2 linked regions of the Magnetospirillum sp. XM-1 genome follow. The protein of the gene in region 2 interacts with the protein of the main gene of each other region in a pairwise test. Links are inferred from orthologs where the notes say so. Each region holds a gene or a part of one and is shown on either strand. Other genes may lie near its edges.

Evidence for each region.
Region 1: the proteins of XM1_RS13235 (region 2) and ybgC interact in binary tests that used the Escherichia coli proteins (3 or more experiments, as listed by UniProt). The link is inferred for Magnetospirillum sp. XM-1 from one-to-one orthologs.

What each region holds. Positions count from the first base shown.
Region 1 is NZ_LN997848.1:4,106,999-4,115,419, forward strand. Bases 1,695-4,693 are described here. They hold ybgC (tol-pal system-associated acyl-CoA thioesterase), read right to left. Parts: upstream 3,406-4,693; coding sequence 2,983-3,405; downstream 1,695-2,982. Other genes in these bases: XM1_RS19010 (TonB C-terminal domain-containing protein), read right to left, coding at 1,695-1,778; tolR (protein TolR), read right to left, coding at 1,788-2,252; tolQ (protein TolQ), read right to left, coding at 2,252-2,977; ruvB (Holliday junction branch migration DNA helicase RuvB), read right to left, coding at 3,402-4,445; ruvA (Holliday junction branch migration protein RuvA), read right to left, coding at 4,442-4,693. In the rest of the region: Tol-Pal system beta propeller repeat protein TolB, read right to left, coding at 1-786; more of XM1_RS19010, read right to left, coding at 783-1,694; more of ruvA, read right to left, coding at 4,694-5,074; crossover junction endodeoxyribonuclease RuvC, read right to left, coding at 5,071-5,571; XM1_RS19045 (YebC/PmpR family DNA-binding transcriptional regulator), read right to left, coding at 5,571-6,320; XM1_RS19050 (thioredoxin family protein), read right to left, coding at 6,442-6,810; XM1_RS19055 (phospholipid-binding protein MlaC), read right to left, coding at 6,891-7,499; XM1_RS19060 (TIGR00282 family metallophosphoesterase), read right to left, coding at 7,517-8,335; XM1_RS19065 (5-formyltetrahydrofolate cyclo-ligase), read right to left, coding at 8,332-8,421.
Region 2 is NZ_LN997848.1:2,858,657-2,866,943, forward strand. The notes cover bases 1-2,865. They hold XM1_RS13235 (acyl carrier protein), read left to right. Parts: upstream 1-1,248; coding sequence 1,249-1,482; downstream 1,483-2,865. Other genes in these bases: fabD (ACP S-malonyltransferase), read left to right, coding at 1-230; fabG (3-oxoacyl-[acyl-carrier-protein] reductase), read left to right, coding at 359-1,096; fabF (beta-ketoacyl-ACP synthase II), read left to right, coding at 1,564-2,817. Also shown: endolytic transglycosylase MltG, read left to right, coding at 2,898-3,872; XM1_RS24705 (hypothetical protein), read left to right, coding at 4,117-4,815; XM1_RS13255 (hypothetical protein), read left to right, coding at 4,871-5,338; glgC (glucose-1-phosphate adenylyltransferase), read right to left, coding at 5,364-6,653; glycogen synthase GlgA, read left to right, coding at 6,828-8,287. UniProt on the Escherichia coli protein: Carrier of the growing fatty acid chain in fatty acid biosynthesis.

The sequences.
Region 1 (8,421 bases), 1.3 Mb from region 2 along the record:
CGAGAAGCGCGGCGCGAAGGTCATGCCCGGGAAATTGCCCAGCGATTCACGCCGGCCGGTATCCAGGTTGAAGATGTAGACCCGGGGCACGCCCTTGAAATACGAGAGGTACGTGATCTCGCGGGCGCTGGGCGAGAAGCGGGGTGTCAGCACCAGTTCCGACCCGTCGGTGAGGAAGCGGTGGTTCTCGCCGTCCTGATCCATGATGGACAGGCGCTTCTTGCGGTCGTTCTTGGGACCGGATTCCGCGATGTAGACGATCTGGGTGTCGAAATACCCGTCCTCGCCGGTCACCCGCTTGTAGATGGCGTCGGCCACCTTGTGCGACAGCCGCCGCCAATCCTGGGGCGAAGCCGACAGCGTCCAGCCGGTCATGTAGGCTTCGTTGAACACGTCCCACAGGCGGAATTCCACCCGGATGCGTCCGTCGGGGCCGCTTTCCACCTTGCCGCTGACCAGGGCTTCCGCGTTGATGGCCTTCCAGTCGGGAAAGCGCGGACCGGCCTGCAGGGAGGCCACGGTCTGGATGAAGGCCTTGGGGTCGATGGGCTTGAACAGCCCCGAACGCTCCAGATCGGCCGAGACCACCCGGGCGATGTCGGCGCCGATGCGCCCGTCCTGGGGCTGGCCGCCGGCGAAGTCGGGAATGGCGATGGGCAGCGGCTTCATCTGGCCGCGGGTGATGTCGATCCGCACCTCGGCGCTGGCGGGCAGAGCCGCCAGGACCCCGAGGACGACGAAGGCGGCCAGCGCCGCGAGCGAGCGAATGCGTGACATGGGGATCATCTTCCTGCCGCGAACTTGGGGTTGAAGGCCAACGTGAAATCCTTGAACTGCTCGTACTTGTCCACCGGAATGGGCAGCGGGCTGGCGGCGCGCACGGCGCGGCGCGCGCTGTCGGCGGCGGCCTGGTAATAGGGATTGAGCATCATCATCGGGTCCGCCTTGATCTCGGCGGCGGTGACGGTGCCGTCGGGCAGCACCGAGACCTGGATCATCACCACCAGCTTGTCGGCGTCCTTGGCGCCGGCCGGCACGTTCCAGAACCGCTCGATATGGGCGCGGATACGGTCGCGCTCGGTCATGGAGACCGGCTCGTTGGGATTGTGCGACGCCGAGCCCCTGACCGATTGCGGCGCGGTCTGGGTGGCGGTCTTGTTCTCCGGCACCGAGGGCTTGAGCTTCTCGGTGGACTTCAGGAGCTTGTCCAGTTCGTCCTGGGGCGTCGGCTTCTTCTTGTCCACCGACTTCAGCAGCGAATCCAGCTCGTCCTTGACGTCCTTGGTCTTCTTGGGCGGCTCGGGCTTGGGCGGCGGCGGAGGCGGCGGAGGCGGCTCCGGCTTATGCTCGGGCTTGGGCTCGGGCTTAGGCATGGGGGCCGGCTCCGGCTTGGGCGGAGGAGGCGCGGGCGTGGGCGGCGGCGGCGGCGCCGGGGTAGGCGGCGGCGGCGGCTTGGGCGGTTCGGGCTTGGGCGGCTCGGGCTTCGGCGGTTCCGGCTTGGGCGGCTCGGGCTTCGGCGGTTCCGGCTTGGGCGGCTCGGGCTTCGGCGGTTCCGGCTTGGGCGGCTCGGGCTCGGCCTTCTGGGGCTCGGGCTGGGGCTTGTTGTCCTGGAGCGGCGGCGGGTTGGTCTTGGCGCCGATGGGAACGATGTCGACGACCAGCGGCGCTTCCTCCACGGGCAGCTCGCGCCAGAACTGCGGCAGGCCGAACACCGCCAGCAGGAACAGCGCCAGATGCAGAAGACCGGAGAAGACGTAGCTTTCGCGCCGCATTTCCATGACGGGAGCCTAGCGACCTCCCTTCTTGGCCGGCTTGGCCGGTTCCGACGAGCCCTTGACCTCGGTGACCAGGGCGACCTTGGCGAAGCCGGCGGCGCCCAGCGTGCCCATCACCTCCATCACCCGGCCGTAATCGATGCCCTTGTCGCCGCGCACGAAGATGCGGGTCTCGGGCTTCTGGGCGGTGATGGCCTGGAGACGGGGCGCCAGTTCGTCGATCTGCACCTCGGTTTCCTGAATCCAAATCTTGCCGTGGGCGTCGATGGACACCGACAAAGGCTGGTCGTCGCCCTTCAAGGGGGCCGACGAGGTCTTGGGCAGGTCCACCTGCACGCCCGCGGTGAGCAGGGGCGCGGTGACCATGAAGATCACCAGCAGCACCAGCATGACGTCGACCATGGGGGTGACGTTGATCTCGGCCACCGGCCGGAACTTGCGGGAGTGCCCCTTGCGGCTTCCCAGCGAGGCTCCCATCAGGCCTTCTCCTCGAGCTGGCGCGACAGGATGGCGCCGAATTCACCGGCGAAATTCTCCAGGCGCTTGGAATAGCGGTCGAGATCGGTGGAGATCTTGTTGTAGGCGATCACCGCCGGAATGGCGGCCACCAGGCCGAGAGCGGTGGCGAACAGCGCCTCGGCGATGCCGGGCGCCACCACGGCCAGCGAGGTGTTCTTGGTCGCGGCGATGGACTGGAACGAGTTCATGATGCCCCACACCGTGCCGAACAGGCCGATGAACGGCGCCGTCGAGCCCACCGAGGCCAGGAAGCCCAGACGGCGCTCCAGCAGCTCCATCTCGCGGCCCAAGGTGACGCTCATCACCCGGTCGATGCGCTGGGGCAGGCTGGCCCTGGTCGAATCGCGGTCGGCCAGGCCCTTGGCCGCCGAACGCCGCCATTCGCGCATGGCGGCCACGAAGATGGACGACATGGGATCCAGCGGCCGGGCGCCGATGCGGTCGTACAGCTCCTCCAGCGAGCCGCCCGACCAGAAGGCTTCCTCGAACTGGTCGGCCCGGGTGCTGAGCTGGCGCACCTTCATCAGCTTGTCAAAGATGATGGCCCAGCACCAGAACGAGGCCAGAAGCAGGGCGATCATGACGAACTTGACGATGATGTCGGCGCGCATGAACAGCGCCCACATGGACAAGTCCATCTGCGCCGCCGCTCCGGCCGCCCCTACTGCCTGAGAAGGATCCATGATACCTACCGCCTTTCGCTGATCCGCTTCGCGAACAATTCCCTGACCGGCGCCGGAATGCGGGCCGGTTTGCCGGACAGGGTGATATAGCCCAGGCGCACCCCGATGCGCACCAATTCAGTTCCGTCTTCGGCGCGGATGATCCGCTGCTCCAGTTCAATACTGGCGCCGCCGATGGAAGTCACCTCGGTTTGAACCGAAAGCAGGTCGTCCAGCTTGGCCGGACGTCGGAAATCCATGTTGGCCGAGCGCACCGCGAAGGCGGTTCCCTCACCGTCTTCCAGCATTTTCCGCTGGCTGACGCCCAGTTCGCGCACCAGCTCGGTGCGCGCCCGCTCGGCGAAATTCAGGTAGTTGGAGTGGTAGACGATGCCGCCGGCATCGGTGTCCTCGTAATAGACGCGGATGGGGAAACTATGAACGCTCATTCCCCCTCCTCATCCATGCGGGTCAGAAGATCCAGCTGCACCAAGAGGTCCTTGGGCGGATTGATGCCGATATGCTTGAAGCCCGAAGCCGACAGCATGCGGCCCCTGGGCGTGCGCTGGATCATGCCCTGCTGCAGCAGATAGGGTTCGACCACCTCTTCCAGGGTATCGCGGCTTTCCGAGAGCGCCGCGGCCAGGGTTTCCACACCCACCGGCCCGCCGCCGTAATTCTCGGCGATGCAGCGGAGATAGCGGCGGTCCATGGCGTCCAGGCCGATGCGGTCCACTTCCAGACGGTTCAGCGCCGCGTCGGCGATGGCGGCGTCCACCGGCGACTTGCCGGCCACGGCGGCGAAATCGCGCACCCGGCGCAACAGCCGTCCCGCCACGCGGGGCGTGCCCCTGGACCGGCGCGCCACCTCGGCCGAGCCGTCGGCGGTCAAATCGAAGCCCAGCACGCGGGCGCCGCGCGACACGATGGATTCCAGTTCAGCCGGCTCGTAGAAATTCATGCGGCACGGAATGCCGAAACGCTCGCGCAGCGGCGTGGTCAACAGGCCCGAGCGGGTGGTCGCCCCCACCAGGGTGAAGCGGGGCAGATCGATGCGGACAGAGCGGGCCGCCGGCCCTTCACCGATGATCAGATCCAACTGAAAGTCCTCCATCGCAGGATAGAGAACCTCCTCTATGGCAGGATTAAGGCGATGGATCTCGTCGATGAACAGGACGTCGTTGGGTTCCAGATTGGTCAGCAGCGCCGCCAGGTCGCCAGCCCGCTGGATCACCGGACCGGAGGTGGCGCGAAAGCCCACCCCCAGTTCACGCGCCACGATCTGGGCCAGCGTGGTCTTGCCCAGGCCGGGCGGGCCGTGGAACAGCACGTGGTCGAGCGCGTCGCCACGGCCGCGGGCGGCATGGATGAACACCTTCAGGTTCTCGCACACCTGCCGCTGGCCGACAAAATCGTCGAGCGACAGCGGCCGGAGCGAGGTCTCGGCATCGGCGAGGTTCTGCTCGGGCGAGACCATGCGCGGCGTCATGCCAGCAGCCCCTTGCCCAGGCGCTTCAGCGCGGCGCGGATCAGGGCCGACGAATCGGCGTCATCACCCAGCTCGCGGGCGGTTTCCCCCACCGCCTGGAAGGCTTCCAGGCGCTTGTAGCCCAGGTTGACCAGGGCGGAGACGGCGTCCTCCAGGCGGCCCGAGGCGGCAGGCAGCGGCGCGGCCGAGGCCACGGCGCCGGCGGCGGCATGGAAGCCGCCCAGCGCGATCTTGCCCGCCTTGTCCTTCAGCTCGGTGAGGATACGCACCGCCAGCTTCGGCCCCACGCCGTTGGCCCGGGTCAGTCCGGCCTTGTCCTGCGCCGCGATGATCTGCAGCAACTGCTCGGGCGAGGCCACCGACAGGATGGCCAGCGCCACCTTGGCCCCCACGCCCTGCACCGTGGTCAGCAGGCGGAACCAGTCGCGCTCGCCGGTCTCGAGGAAGCCGAACAGCGAGATGGCGTCTTCACGCACCTGGGTCTCGACGAACAGGGCGGCGGCGGTGCCCACCTCCAGCCGCGCCAGGGTCTTGGCCGAACAGGCGACCAGATAGCCGACGCCGTTGCAATCCACCACCGCCCAGTCGTCACCCAGCGAATCGATCAGGCCCTTCAGCTTGGCGATCATCGCGCGCCCGCCTTTGCCAGTTTCTGCTGCGTGCCGCGATGATGGGCGTGGCAGATGGCCACCGCCAAGGCGTCGGCGGCATCGGGCGTGGCGGCGAGGCAGCCGGGCAGCAGGGTCTTCACCATCATGCCCACCTGCTCCTTGGCGGCGCGGCCCGTCCCCACCACCGATTGCTTGACCAGGGTGGCGGCGTATTCGCCCACCGGCAAGCCGGCCTTGGCGGGCACCAGCAGCACTACACCCCTGGCCTGGCCCAATTTAAGCGTGCTGGCCGGGTTCATGTTGACGAAGGTTTCCTCGACCGCCGCCTCGTCGGGACCGAATTCGGCGATCACCGCCATGATGCCGTCATGGAGCTGAACCAGGCGCTCGGCCAGATCGGCGGAGGCATCGGGACGGATCACCCCGTCCGCCACATGGCGCAGACGGTTATCGACCGCATCGACGATGCCCCAGCCGGTATTGCGCAACCCAGGATCAAGCCCCAGGATTCTCATCAGCCAAGCTTTTCCATGATCTCGTCGGGAATCTCGAAATTGGCCTGGACGCGCTGGACGTCGTCGTTGTCTTCCAGGATGTCCAGAAGCTTCAAGAGCGTACGGGCGGTTTCCTCGTCGGCGACCGGCACGGTGGTCTGCGGCTTCCAGTCCAGGCGGGCGTATTCCGGCGTGCCGAACTTGGCCTCCAGCGCGTCGCGCACCGTGCCCAGATCGTCGGGGGCGCAGGTGATCTCGTGGCCGTCCTCGTCGGATTCCACGTTGTCGGCACCGGCGTCCAGCGCGCCTTCGAACATGGCCTCGGCGCCGGCGGCCGACGCCGGATAGCGGATGGCGCCGACCCGGTCGAACATGAACGACACCGAATTGGTCTCGCCCAGCGCGCCGCCGTTCTTGTTGAAGGCGGTGCGCACCTCGGTTGCGGTGCGGTTGCGGTTGTCGGTCAGTCCCTCGACGATGATGGCCACCGAGCCGGGGCCATAGCCTTCATAGCGCACTTCCTCGTAATTGGTGCCGTCGTCGCCGCCGGCGCCGCGCTTGATGGCGCGCTCCATGGTGTCCTTGGGCATGTTGGCGGCCCGCGCCGCCATGATGGCGGCCCGCAGGCGCGGATTCATGGCCGGGTCCGGCATGCCGGTCTTGGCCGAAACCGTCAACTCGCGGATCAGCTTGGTGAAGACCTTGGCCCGCTTGGCGTCCTGCGCGCCCTTGCGGTGCATGATGTTCTTGAACTGTGAATGCCCGGCCATATTCCGCTACCAATTCCGATGGAAGGAAGATTGACCGGTGCCTATACCACATGTTGTGGCAAAGCAACAGGCATCACGCCGCCGGAATGGCGTGATGCCCGACGCTTCGAGACAAATATGTTCAATGGCTGGCGCGGACCACCAGTTCGGTGATGGCGGCCGGATCGGTGACCGCCGTCGAGCGCCCTATTTCCATCTTGCCGCGGTAGGAAATCAGGGTGCTCTGGCTCTTCACGCCGAGATAGGCCAGGGCGTCCTTCTGGCTGTCGAAATCCACCGCGAACACCTTCAGCGCCGGGTTGGAGGATTCCAGCTTGTCCACCGTGGGCTTCTGCGCCTTGCAGGTGGGGCACCAGGGCGCGGTGACGTGGACCAGGATGGGCGAGCCGGCGGCCTGGGCCGCGTCGAAGGCCATCTTGTCCCACATCTGGGCGGCCTGGACGGCGGGGGCGAGCAGGATCAGGACGAACAGCAGGGCAAGGCGGGGCATGGCACTTCCTTTCGGAAAGGACGGTTCCCCCAGATATTCGCCCCCGGCCCCCGAAAGGTTAGCCCGGCGGAAAATTAAATTCACTTCGCCGCGAGGTCGATCTTCTTGCGCATGGCGTCGAACAGCACGTCGAGATTGCCGCCGGCATTGCGCACCACCGAGGTGAAGTCGGACCGGATGGTGGTGAGCAATCCGGCCCCCTCGGCGATCACGTCGGTGATCACCAGCCGTCCCGCCGGACTGCGGACGATGACGAAGGACAGAACCACGCTGTCCTCGGGCGACAGGATCATGCGGGCCTTGACCAGCACGCCGTCCTGGCGCTCCTCGCTGCCCAGCACCTCCACCTGGGTCGAACCCGAGGAATTGTCGATCAGTTCGGCATAGGTGGCGACGAAGAAGGGGATCAGCAGATTGGTGAACGTATCCTTCTGCGCCTCGGTCGCCTTGCGCCAGTAACGGCCCAGGATCAGTTCGGATTCGAAAGCGATGTCGCCGTATTTCGTCACCAGGGCGCTGACCTTTTCGCGACTGACCTCGCGGCTGAAGGGGCCGCCGACAAAGGTGGCCGCCGCATCGGCGACGGCCTGCTTGACCAGCGCCTCGGCCTCGGGGCCGCCGGCGGCCCGCGCCGGCTGGACGGCCAGCAGCAGAACCGCCAGCAGAACGGAAAAAACGGCCTTCATCATCCTCTTCCCCCTCAGCATCACCAATCGGGCCAGCACTCGGCCAGCCGCCCACCCAGGCGCAGCGGCGCGGCGCGCAGCGCCAGCCCGGTGCGGTCGTCGGTCTCCACCATCACGCCGCACAGGGTTCCCGGCCCCTCGGCGGGCGACAGGCGCTCGCCGGGAATCTTGCGCACGAACTTGAAGATGGCGGCTTCCTTCTTCATGCCGATCACCGAATCGTAGTCGCCGCACATGCCGGCGTCGGTTTGATAGGCGGTTCCCTTGACCAGAACCTGACAATCGGCGGTGGGAACGTGGGAATGGCTGCCCACCACCAGGCTGGCGCGGCCGTCCGACAGGTGGCCCAGCGCCATCTTCTCGCTGGAGGCCTCGGCATGGACGTCGACGATGATGGCGTCGACGCCGCCGGCTCCCATGCGGGCCTTGGCCAGCACCGATTCCAGCGCGGCGAAGGGATCGTCCAGCGCGTCCATGAACAGCCGGCCCATGACCTGGACCACCATCACCTTGCGCCCGCGCGGGCCGGCATAGGTGCCGACCCCGTGCCCCGGCGTGCCGGCGGGGTAGTTCAGCGGGCGCAGCACACGCGATTCGCCGTCCAGATAGGGAATGATCTCGCGCTGGTCCCAGGTGTGGTTGCCCAGCGTCACCACGTTCACCCCCATGGCGAAGAAATCCTCGCAGATCTTGGGCGTGATGCCGAAGCCGTGGGCGGCGTTCTCGCCGTTCACGACGATGAAATCCGGAGACAGGCGGCTCTTGATCTCGGCCATGCGCCCGGCGATGGCGTCTCGCCCCGAGCGCCCGACCACGTCGCCCATGTACAGAAGTCTCATTTGCCCGCCGTCACGATCACGCCCTGCTCCGTGGCTATCAGATCCAATGGGATGTCCCAGGAATCGGTGGGAACGGTTTCCACCTC
Region 2 (8,287 bases):
CGAAGGTCACCGACCCGGCCGCCATCCGCGACCTGCTGGTCCGCCAGGTGACCGGCACGGTGCGCTGGCGCGAAAGCGTGCTGTTCATGAAGGCCGAGGGCGTGACCTCGCTGGTGGAGCTGGGCTCCGGCAAGGTGCTGGGCGGCCTGGCCAAGCGCATCGACAAGGAACTGTCCGGCTCCTCGGTGGGCACGCCCGCCGACATCGAAGCCTTCCTGAAGAGCCTTTGATCATTGTCCCTCAATCGCCGGGCGCGCGCCTCCGCGCGCTTGGCTCCCGCGCCATAAGGCGTGCCGGGCCTTGCCCGCAACTCCGACCCAACGAAGACGTTGGGTCGTCGAAATAGGGAGAGAGCTTGATGTTCGATCTTAGCGGCAAGACCGCCCTGGTGACCGGCGCCTCGGGCGGCATCGGCGGCGCCATCGCTCGTGCCCTGCATGCCCGTGGCGCCGTCGTCGGCCTGCACGGCACAAGGCGCGAGGCGCTCGACGCCCTGGCCGCCGAACTGGGCGAGCGCGTCCACGTCCTGCCCGCCAACCTGTCGGACGCGGCGGCCGTCGAGCAGCTGGCCAAGGACGCCGAGGCGGCCATGGGCTCCATCGACATCCTGGTCAACAACGCCGGCCTGACCAAGGACGGCCTGGTGCTGCGCATGAAGGACGAGGACTGGCAGACGGTGATCGACGTCAATCTCACCGCCGCCTTCCGCCTGAGCCGCGCCGCCGTCAAGGGCCAGATGAAGCGCCGCTGGGGCCGCATCGTCAACATCACCTCCATCGTCGGCGTCACCGGCAATCCGGGGCAGGTCAACTACGCCGCCTCCAAGGCCGGCATGATCGGCATGAGCAAGGCGCTGGCCCAGGAAGTGGCCAGCCGCAACATCACCGTGAACTGCGTGGCGCCGGGCTTCATCTCCTCCGCCATGACCGACGTGCTGTCGGACGAGCAGAAGGCCAAGCTTAACGCCGGCATTCCCGCCGGACGCATGGGCACCTCGGAAGAGATCGCGGCGGCCGTGGTCTATCTGGCTTCCGCCGAGGCCGCCTACGTGACGGGCCAGACCCTGCACGTCAACGGCGGCATGGCGATGATCTAGGCATTCCGACAAAGGTGTCGGAATTAGGGCCGCCGATGCTGGCAATGGCAAAAAAAGTATGGTACAGACGGGCACTTTCCGCCTGTCGGGGCCTGAGCGCCGAGGCGCGTTAAACAGTTTTCCCATAGACGAGACTTTTCGAGGATTCGCAAATGAGTGACGTGGCTGAACGGGTTAAGAAGATCGTCGTCGAGCATCTGGGCGTCGAAGAGGCCAAGGTGACCGAGAACGCCTCCTTCATCGATGACCTGGGCGCCGACAGCCTCGACACCGTCGAGCTGGTGATGGCCTTCGAAGAAGAATTCTCCGTCGAGATCCCCGATGACGCCGCCGAGAAGATTCTCACGGTGAAGGACGCCATCGATTTCATCACGGCGAATTCCTAAGTGATATAAGGACGCCGGGCCGCATGGCGCGGTCCGGCGTCCAGTCATCTGTCCCATACACTTTCCGAAAGCCAGGGTTCCATGAGACGTGTTGTCGTCACCGGCCTCGGCCTGACCACTCCGCTCGGCAATGGTGTCAAGGTCAACTGGGAGCGTCTGATCGCCGCCCAGTCCGGCATCCGCCGCATCGATGCCTTCGATGTTTCCGATCTCGCCGCCCAGATCGCCGGTGTCATTCCGCGCGGTACCAATCCGGGCGAGCTTGATCTCGATGCCGTCGTTCCCGCCAAGGACCGGCGCCGCATGGACGATTTCATCGTCTATGGCCTGGCCGCCGCCGCCGAGGCCGTCGAGGATTCCGGCTGGAAGCCTTCCGACGCGGAATCGCTGGAACGTACCGGCGTGATGATCGGTTCGGGCATCGGCGGTCTGCCCAACATCGCCGACGGCGCCCTGACCCTGGAGAAATCCGGTCCGCGCCGCATCAGCCCCTTTTTCATCCCCGCCGCGCTGATCAACCTGGTCTCTGGCCATCTGTCGATCAAGTACGGCTTCAAGGGACCGAACCACGCCGTGGTCACCGCCTGCGCCACCGGCGCGCACGCCATCGGCGACGCCGCCCGCATCATCCAGTTCGATGATGCCGACGTCATGGTGGCCGGCGGCGCCGAGGCCGCCATTCACCGCCTGGGCATCGCGGGTTTCGCCGCCGCCAAGGCGCTGTGCACCAGCTACAACGACCGCCCGACCGAGGCCTCGCGCCCCTGGGACCGCGACCGTGACGGCTTCGTCATGGGCGAGGGCGCCGGCGTCGTGGTGCTGGAGGAACTCGAGCACGCCAAGAAGCGCGGCGCCAAGATCTATGGCGAGGTGATCGGCTACGGCATGTCCGGCGACGCCCATCACATCACCGCTCCCGCCGAAGACGGCAACGGCGCCGTGCGCGCCATGAAGGCCGCCATCAAGCGGGCCGGCGTCAATGTCGAGGACATCGACTACGTCAACGCCCACGGTACCGCCACCATGGGCGACACCATCGAGCTGGGCGCGGTCAAGCAGGTGTTCGGCAGCCACGCCTACAAGCTCTCCATGTCGTCCACCAAGTCGGCCATCGGCCACCTGCTGGGCGCGGCGGGCGCGGTGGAAGCCATCTACTCGCTGCTGGCCATCCGCGATCAGGTCGCGCCGCCCACCCTCAACCTGCACAATCCGGACGAGGGCTGCGACCTCGACCTGGTGCCGTTGAAGGCCAAGGAGCGTAAGATCAAGGTGGCGCTGTCCAACTCGTTCGGGTTCGGCGGCACCAACGCCTCGCTGGTGCTGCGCGGCCTGTAACCGGCGACGCAGAGCCGTTTTTCAAGGCAAGGCCCCCGCGCAATCGGGGGCCTTTGTCCTGTCCGGAGGAATGCGCGGAAATGAAACCCTGGATGAAGATCGCCGCCGCCCTGATGGCTGTGCTCGTCCTGGCGGCCGCCTGGATCGCCTGGGAAGGCCACCGCCGCTTCACCGGGCCGGGGCCGTCGCCCAGGCCGGTTACCGTGATCATTCCCAAGGGGTCGGGCACCGAGCTGATCGCCCAGTCGCTGGAAGGTGCCGGCGTGGTCTCGTCCCGCTATGTCTTCGCCGCCGGCGTCAAGCTGCGCCGTGCCACGCTGAAGGCCGGCGAATACGCCTTTCCCGCCCATGTGTCGCCGGAAGAGGCCATGCGCATCATCGCCGAGGGCAAGGTGGTGATCCACAAGCTGACGGTGGCCGAGGGGCTGACCGTGCGCCAGGTCCTCGATCTGGTGAAGGAGGCCGACTTCCTGTCCGGCTCCGTCACCCGCAAGCCGGCCGAAGGCCGCCTGCTGCCCGAGACCTGGCACATGGTCAGAGACGAAGCCCGCGACGACGTCGTCGCCCGCATGGAAAAGGCCATGGCCCAGACCCTGGACGTGCTGTGGGTGGCCCGCGCCCCCGGCCTGCCGCTTAAATCCAAGGACGACGCCCTGATCCTCGCCTCCATGGTCGAGCGCGAGACGGCCGTGGATTCCGAACGCGCCAAGGTCGCCGCCGTGTTCTACAACCGCCTCGCCAAGGGTATGCGGCTGCAATCCGACCCCACGGTGATCTATGGCGTGTCCGACGGACTGGGTGAGCTCGACCATCCGCTCACCCGGGCCGAGCTCCAGACCAATCACCCCTGGAACACCTACACCATCGACGGATTGCCAAAGACCCCCATCGCCAATCCCGGCCGCGCCTCGCTGGAAGCCGTGCTCCACCCGGCCAAGACCGACGCGCTGTACTTCGTCGCCGACGGCACCGGCGGCCACGCCTTCGCCCGGACGCTGGACGAGCACAATTCAAACGTGGCGAAGTGGCGGCAGTTGGAGAAGGCGGGGAAGTAGGGGGCGGTCCTTAGACTCCCTCTCCCTCCGGGAGAGGGGTGGGGTGAGGGGCCGCACCATTCGGCTTCGCCGCTCACGCGGGCTCCGCCCGCACCCGCCAAAGGGCGCGGCCCTTTGGGAACCGTTAGAAGAATAAATTCCTTTTTCCGTTGTCGGGTTTGTGGTAGGAATAGTCCACCAACACCCGAAATACGCCCGGAGCCAGGCATTGGCTCCGGGCGTTTTCTTTTGCCCGGAGCCTGCCATGTATCCTTTTCCGCTGACCGAGGCCAATCTGAAGAAGGCCATGACCGATCCCCGCTACACCAACTCCCGCCACCCGGATTCCCAGTCATGGCGCGATATGGTGTCCCAGGGCTTCGCCACCCTCTATCCCGACCAGACCCTGCGCGGTGACCACACCGACCAGATGGAGCGCCGCCAGGGCGCAGACGGCAATATCTACGCCTCGGACGGAACCAAGGTGGCCAGCGGGAGCATCCGTATCCGCAGCTATACCCGCACCGTCAACGGCCACGTGGTCGAGGTGGCGGCCCACGAGCGGACCGGCGGCAGCGGAGCCAAGGCACCGTTCGATGCGGACAAGTCGGCAGAGACGTTGAGAGCGCGCGCCGAGGCCAAATCAAAAGGGCGTTGTGCCAATTACGTCAAGGCGGCCCTTAGCAGTGGCGGCCTCCAGGTGGGTGTTGGCGTCCGTGATGCCAAGGATATGGGACCAGCCCTGGAGAAGGCCGGATTTGAACCGGTTGCCGAAGAGGCGTATAAACCTCGAAAAGGCGATGTCGTCGTTATCCAGCCCTATCCAGGCGGGAGCATTGAAGGCCATACGGCAATGTATGACGGCAAGACTTGGATATCGGACTACAAGCAAAGGGATATGTGGGGTGGCGATGGATACCGCACGCACAAACCGGCCCATCAGGTCTATCGTCGCAGCCCTTAGCCTTGTCGTCGCTCTCGTCTCCCCCATTCCGACGTTTGGGGCGGATGGGGAGTCGATGGCAGGGCAACTTCACCGTGCGGCATCAGCGCCCGAGCGCGCATTGAACGTCATTTTGAAGGTTCAAGCCTCGGAACGGCCTGGAAATGTGCACCTCTTTGACTTCCTCACCGATTACAAAGGGGCTCGGCGGACTTACGAGAAAATGTTCGGTCGCTACTTCAGTTCGGCGTATCTCGATGCCGTCGCGGCCTATGAGCGTGAACTGGTCGTCCAGAATTGTGGTGGCGAATATGTCGAGGGCGATATGTGCGGGCTGGAATCGAGCCCGCTGAACTGCGCCCAGGACGACGCACCCTATGGTTACTGGTATCGTACTGAACGCAGCACGGGTAACTCAGTCATCATCGTTGCCGCCTGGGAACGCTCCGGCCCCTGGATAGCCCGATACCGGATGAGTAAAGAGGCGCGCGGTTGGGTGGTCGATGGCGTCGAGTGTCATCAGGGGTATCATTACAACTGGTAGCCTTGCCGCTCACGCGGGCCCTCTCCTATGCTCCCAGCAATTTCAGCTTCTCCGCCGTCACCAGGGTGATGCCCTTTTCCGTGCGGTGGAAGCGGGCGGCGTCCAGGGCGGCGTCCTCGCCCACCACCAGACCCGGCGGCACCACCACGCCCTGGTCGACGATGCAGCGTTTCAGGCGCGCATGGCGGCCGATGTCGACGTTGGGCAGGATGACGGCGTCCTCGACCACGCAATAGGAATTGACCCGGACGTTGGAGAACAGCATGGAGCGCCGCACCACGGCGCCCGAGACGATGCAGCCTCCCGCCACCAGGGAATCCACCGCCATGCCGCGCCTGTGATCGGAATCGAACACGAACTTGGCGGGCGGCGATTGCGGCTGGTCGGTCCAGATGGGCCAGCTCTCGTCATAGAGGTTCAGCGCCGGCGTCACCGTGGTGAGGTCGATATTGGCCTCCCAATAGGCGTCGATGGTGCCGACGTCGCGCCAGTAATGCTCCCGCGCCCCTTCGTGCATGACGCAGGAATCCTGGAAGTGGTGGGCGATCACCCGGTGGGTGCCGACCAGGGCGGGGATCAGGTCCTTGCCGAAATCGTGGCTGGTCCCTGCGGCTGTGGAGTCCTTCTGCAGCATGTCGAACAGCAGCTGGGCGTTGAAGATGTAGATGCCCATGCTGGCCATGGCCTTGTCGGGATGTCCGGGCATGGGCTGCGGGTTGGCGGGCTTCTCGTCGAAGCGGATGATGCGGTCGTCGTCGTCCACCGCCATGACGCCGAAGCCCTTGGCGGCCTCCAGCGGCACCTCGATGCAGGCGACGGTGACGTCGGCCCCGGCCGCCAGGTGGTGGGCCAGCATGCGGCCGTAATGCATCTTGTAGACATGGTCGCCGGCCAGGATCAGCACATGCTCGGGCCTATGCGCCCGGACGATGTCCAGGTTCTGGAACACCGCGTCGGCGGTGCCCTTGTACCAGTTCTCGCCCTGGGTGCGCTGCTGGGCGGGCAGCAGCTCGATGAACTCGTTGAACTCGCCCCTGAGGAAACCCCAACCGCGCTGGATGTGCTGCAGCAGGGAATGGGCCTTGTACTGGGTCAGCACGCCGATGCGGCGGATGCCGGAATTGATGCAGTTGGAGAGCGTGAAGTCGACGATGCGGAACTTGCCGGCGAAGGGAATGGCCGGCTTGGCGTGCCAGTCGGTGAGGTCCATCAGGCGCGAGCCGCGCCCGCCCGCCAGGATCAGCGCCAGGGTCTTGCGCAGGCGGTCGTTGACCTCGATGTCGATGGCGGCGCTCCGATCGGTGGGATCGTACATTCATCACCCCTTGGACGTTTTTTCGTTGCCTTATGACGGTGCCACAATCCCCGCATGGGTACAATCGCAGGGGGCGGGACGCGGCCATGTGGGGCCACGGCCTCTCTCGACGGCGGCGGTAATCCGGGATAGGCTGAAGGTAGGAGTGCTTCAACCTCCGAGACGGGGTCCGAGATGCGCGTGCTGTTCGCTTCCTCAGAAGTGTTTCCGCTGGTCAAGACCGGCGGGCTGGCCGACGTGTCGGGGGCGCTGCCCGCCGCCCTGGCCCAAGCCGGCGTGGATGTCCGCATCCTGCTGCCCGGTTATCCCGACGCCATCGCCGCCGCCGGGGCCAAGAAGGTGGCCGGCGCGCTGGGCGACCCCTTCGGCCTGGGGGCCGAGGCGATGCTGCTATCCGGCAAGCTGCCCGACAGCGGTGTTCCTGTCTGGCTGGTGGACTGTCCCGCCCTGTTCGAGCGCGTCGGCGGTCCCTATCAGGATTCCCAGGGCCGCGACTGGCCCGACAACGCGCTGCGCTTCGCCCTGCTGTCGTGGACGGCCGCCCATCTTTGCACCGAGGGCAGCCCGGTCAAGTGGCGGCCCCAGGTGCTGCACGCCAACGACTGGCAGACCGGCCTGGCGGCGGCTTATCTCCACGCCTGGAACGTGACCCAGCGCCCGGCGACGGTCTTCACCATCCACAACATCGCCTATCAGGGCCAGTTCCCGCCGGACATGGTGGCGCGCCTGGGCTTCCCGCCCGACATGTACGCCATGGAAGGGTTCGAGTATTACGACACCCTGTCCTACCTCAAGGCTGGGCTGTTCTATTCCGACCGCATCACCACGGTCAGCCCGCGCTATGCCAAGGAGATCCAGACCCCGGCCTTCGGCTGCGGCATGGACGGCCTTTTGTCCCATCGCGCCACGGACCTTGTCGGTATCCTCAACGGCGCCGATTACGGGGTGTGGAATCCGGCCACCGATTCCCATCTCGCCCATCCCTATGCCCCCGGCGATTCGGCCGGCAAGGCGCGCAACAAGGCGGCGCTGCAGGCGGAACTGGGCCTGGCCCAGGACCCGGATGCGCCGCTGATGGTGATCGTCAGCCGCCTCAACGACCACAAGGGCATGGACCTGGTCCTGGCGGCCCTGCCCAACATCCTGAAGATGGGCGCCCAGGTGGCGGTGGTGGGAACCGGCGACCGGCACCTGGAGGACGGTTTCCGCGCCGCGGCCGCCGCCCATCCCACCCAGGTGGCGGCGCGCATCGGCTATTCCGAGCCCCTGGCGCATCGCATGATGGCCGGCGGCGACATGCTGCTGATGCCATCCAGGTTCGAGCCGTGCGGCCTGACCCAGTTCTACGCCTTCCGCTACGGCACCGTGCCGATAGCCCACGCCACCGGCGGGCTGGCCGACACCCTGGTGGACAGCGGCTACGACACCCTGATGACCGGCAAGGCCAACGGCTTCGTGTTCGAGCATTGCAATGTCGGCGCCTTCCAGTGGGCGGTCGAGCGGGCCGTGGGGCTTTACACCCGCAAGGACCAGTGGACGAAGATCGTCAAGGCCTGCGTCGCCCAGGACTTCTCTTGGGGGCGTTCGGCGGCGCTGTACGGTGACCTCTACAAGTCGTTCGCCGGCAACGGCAA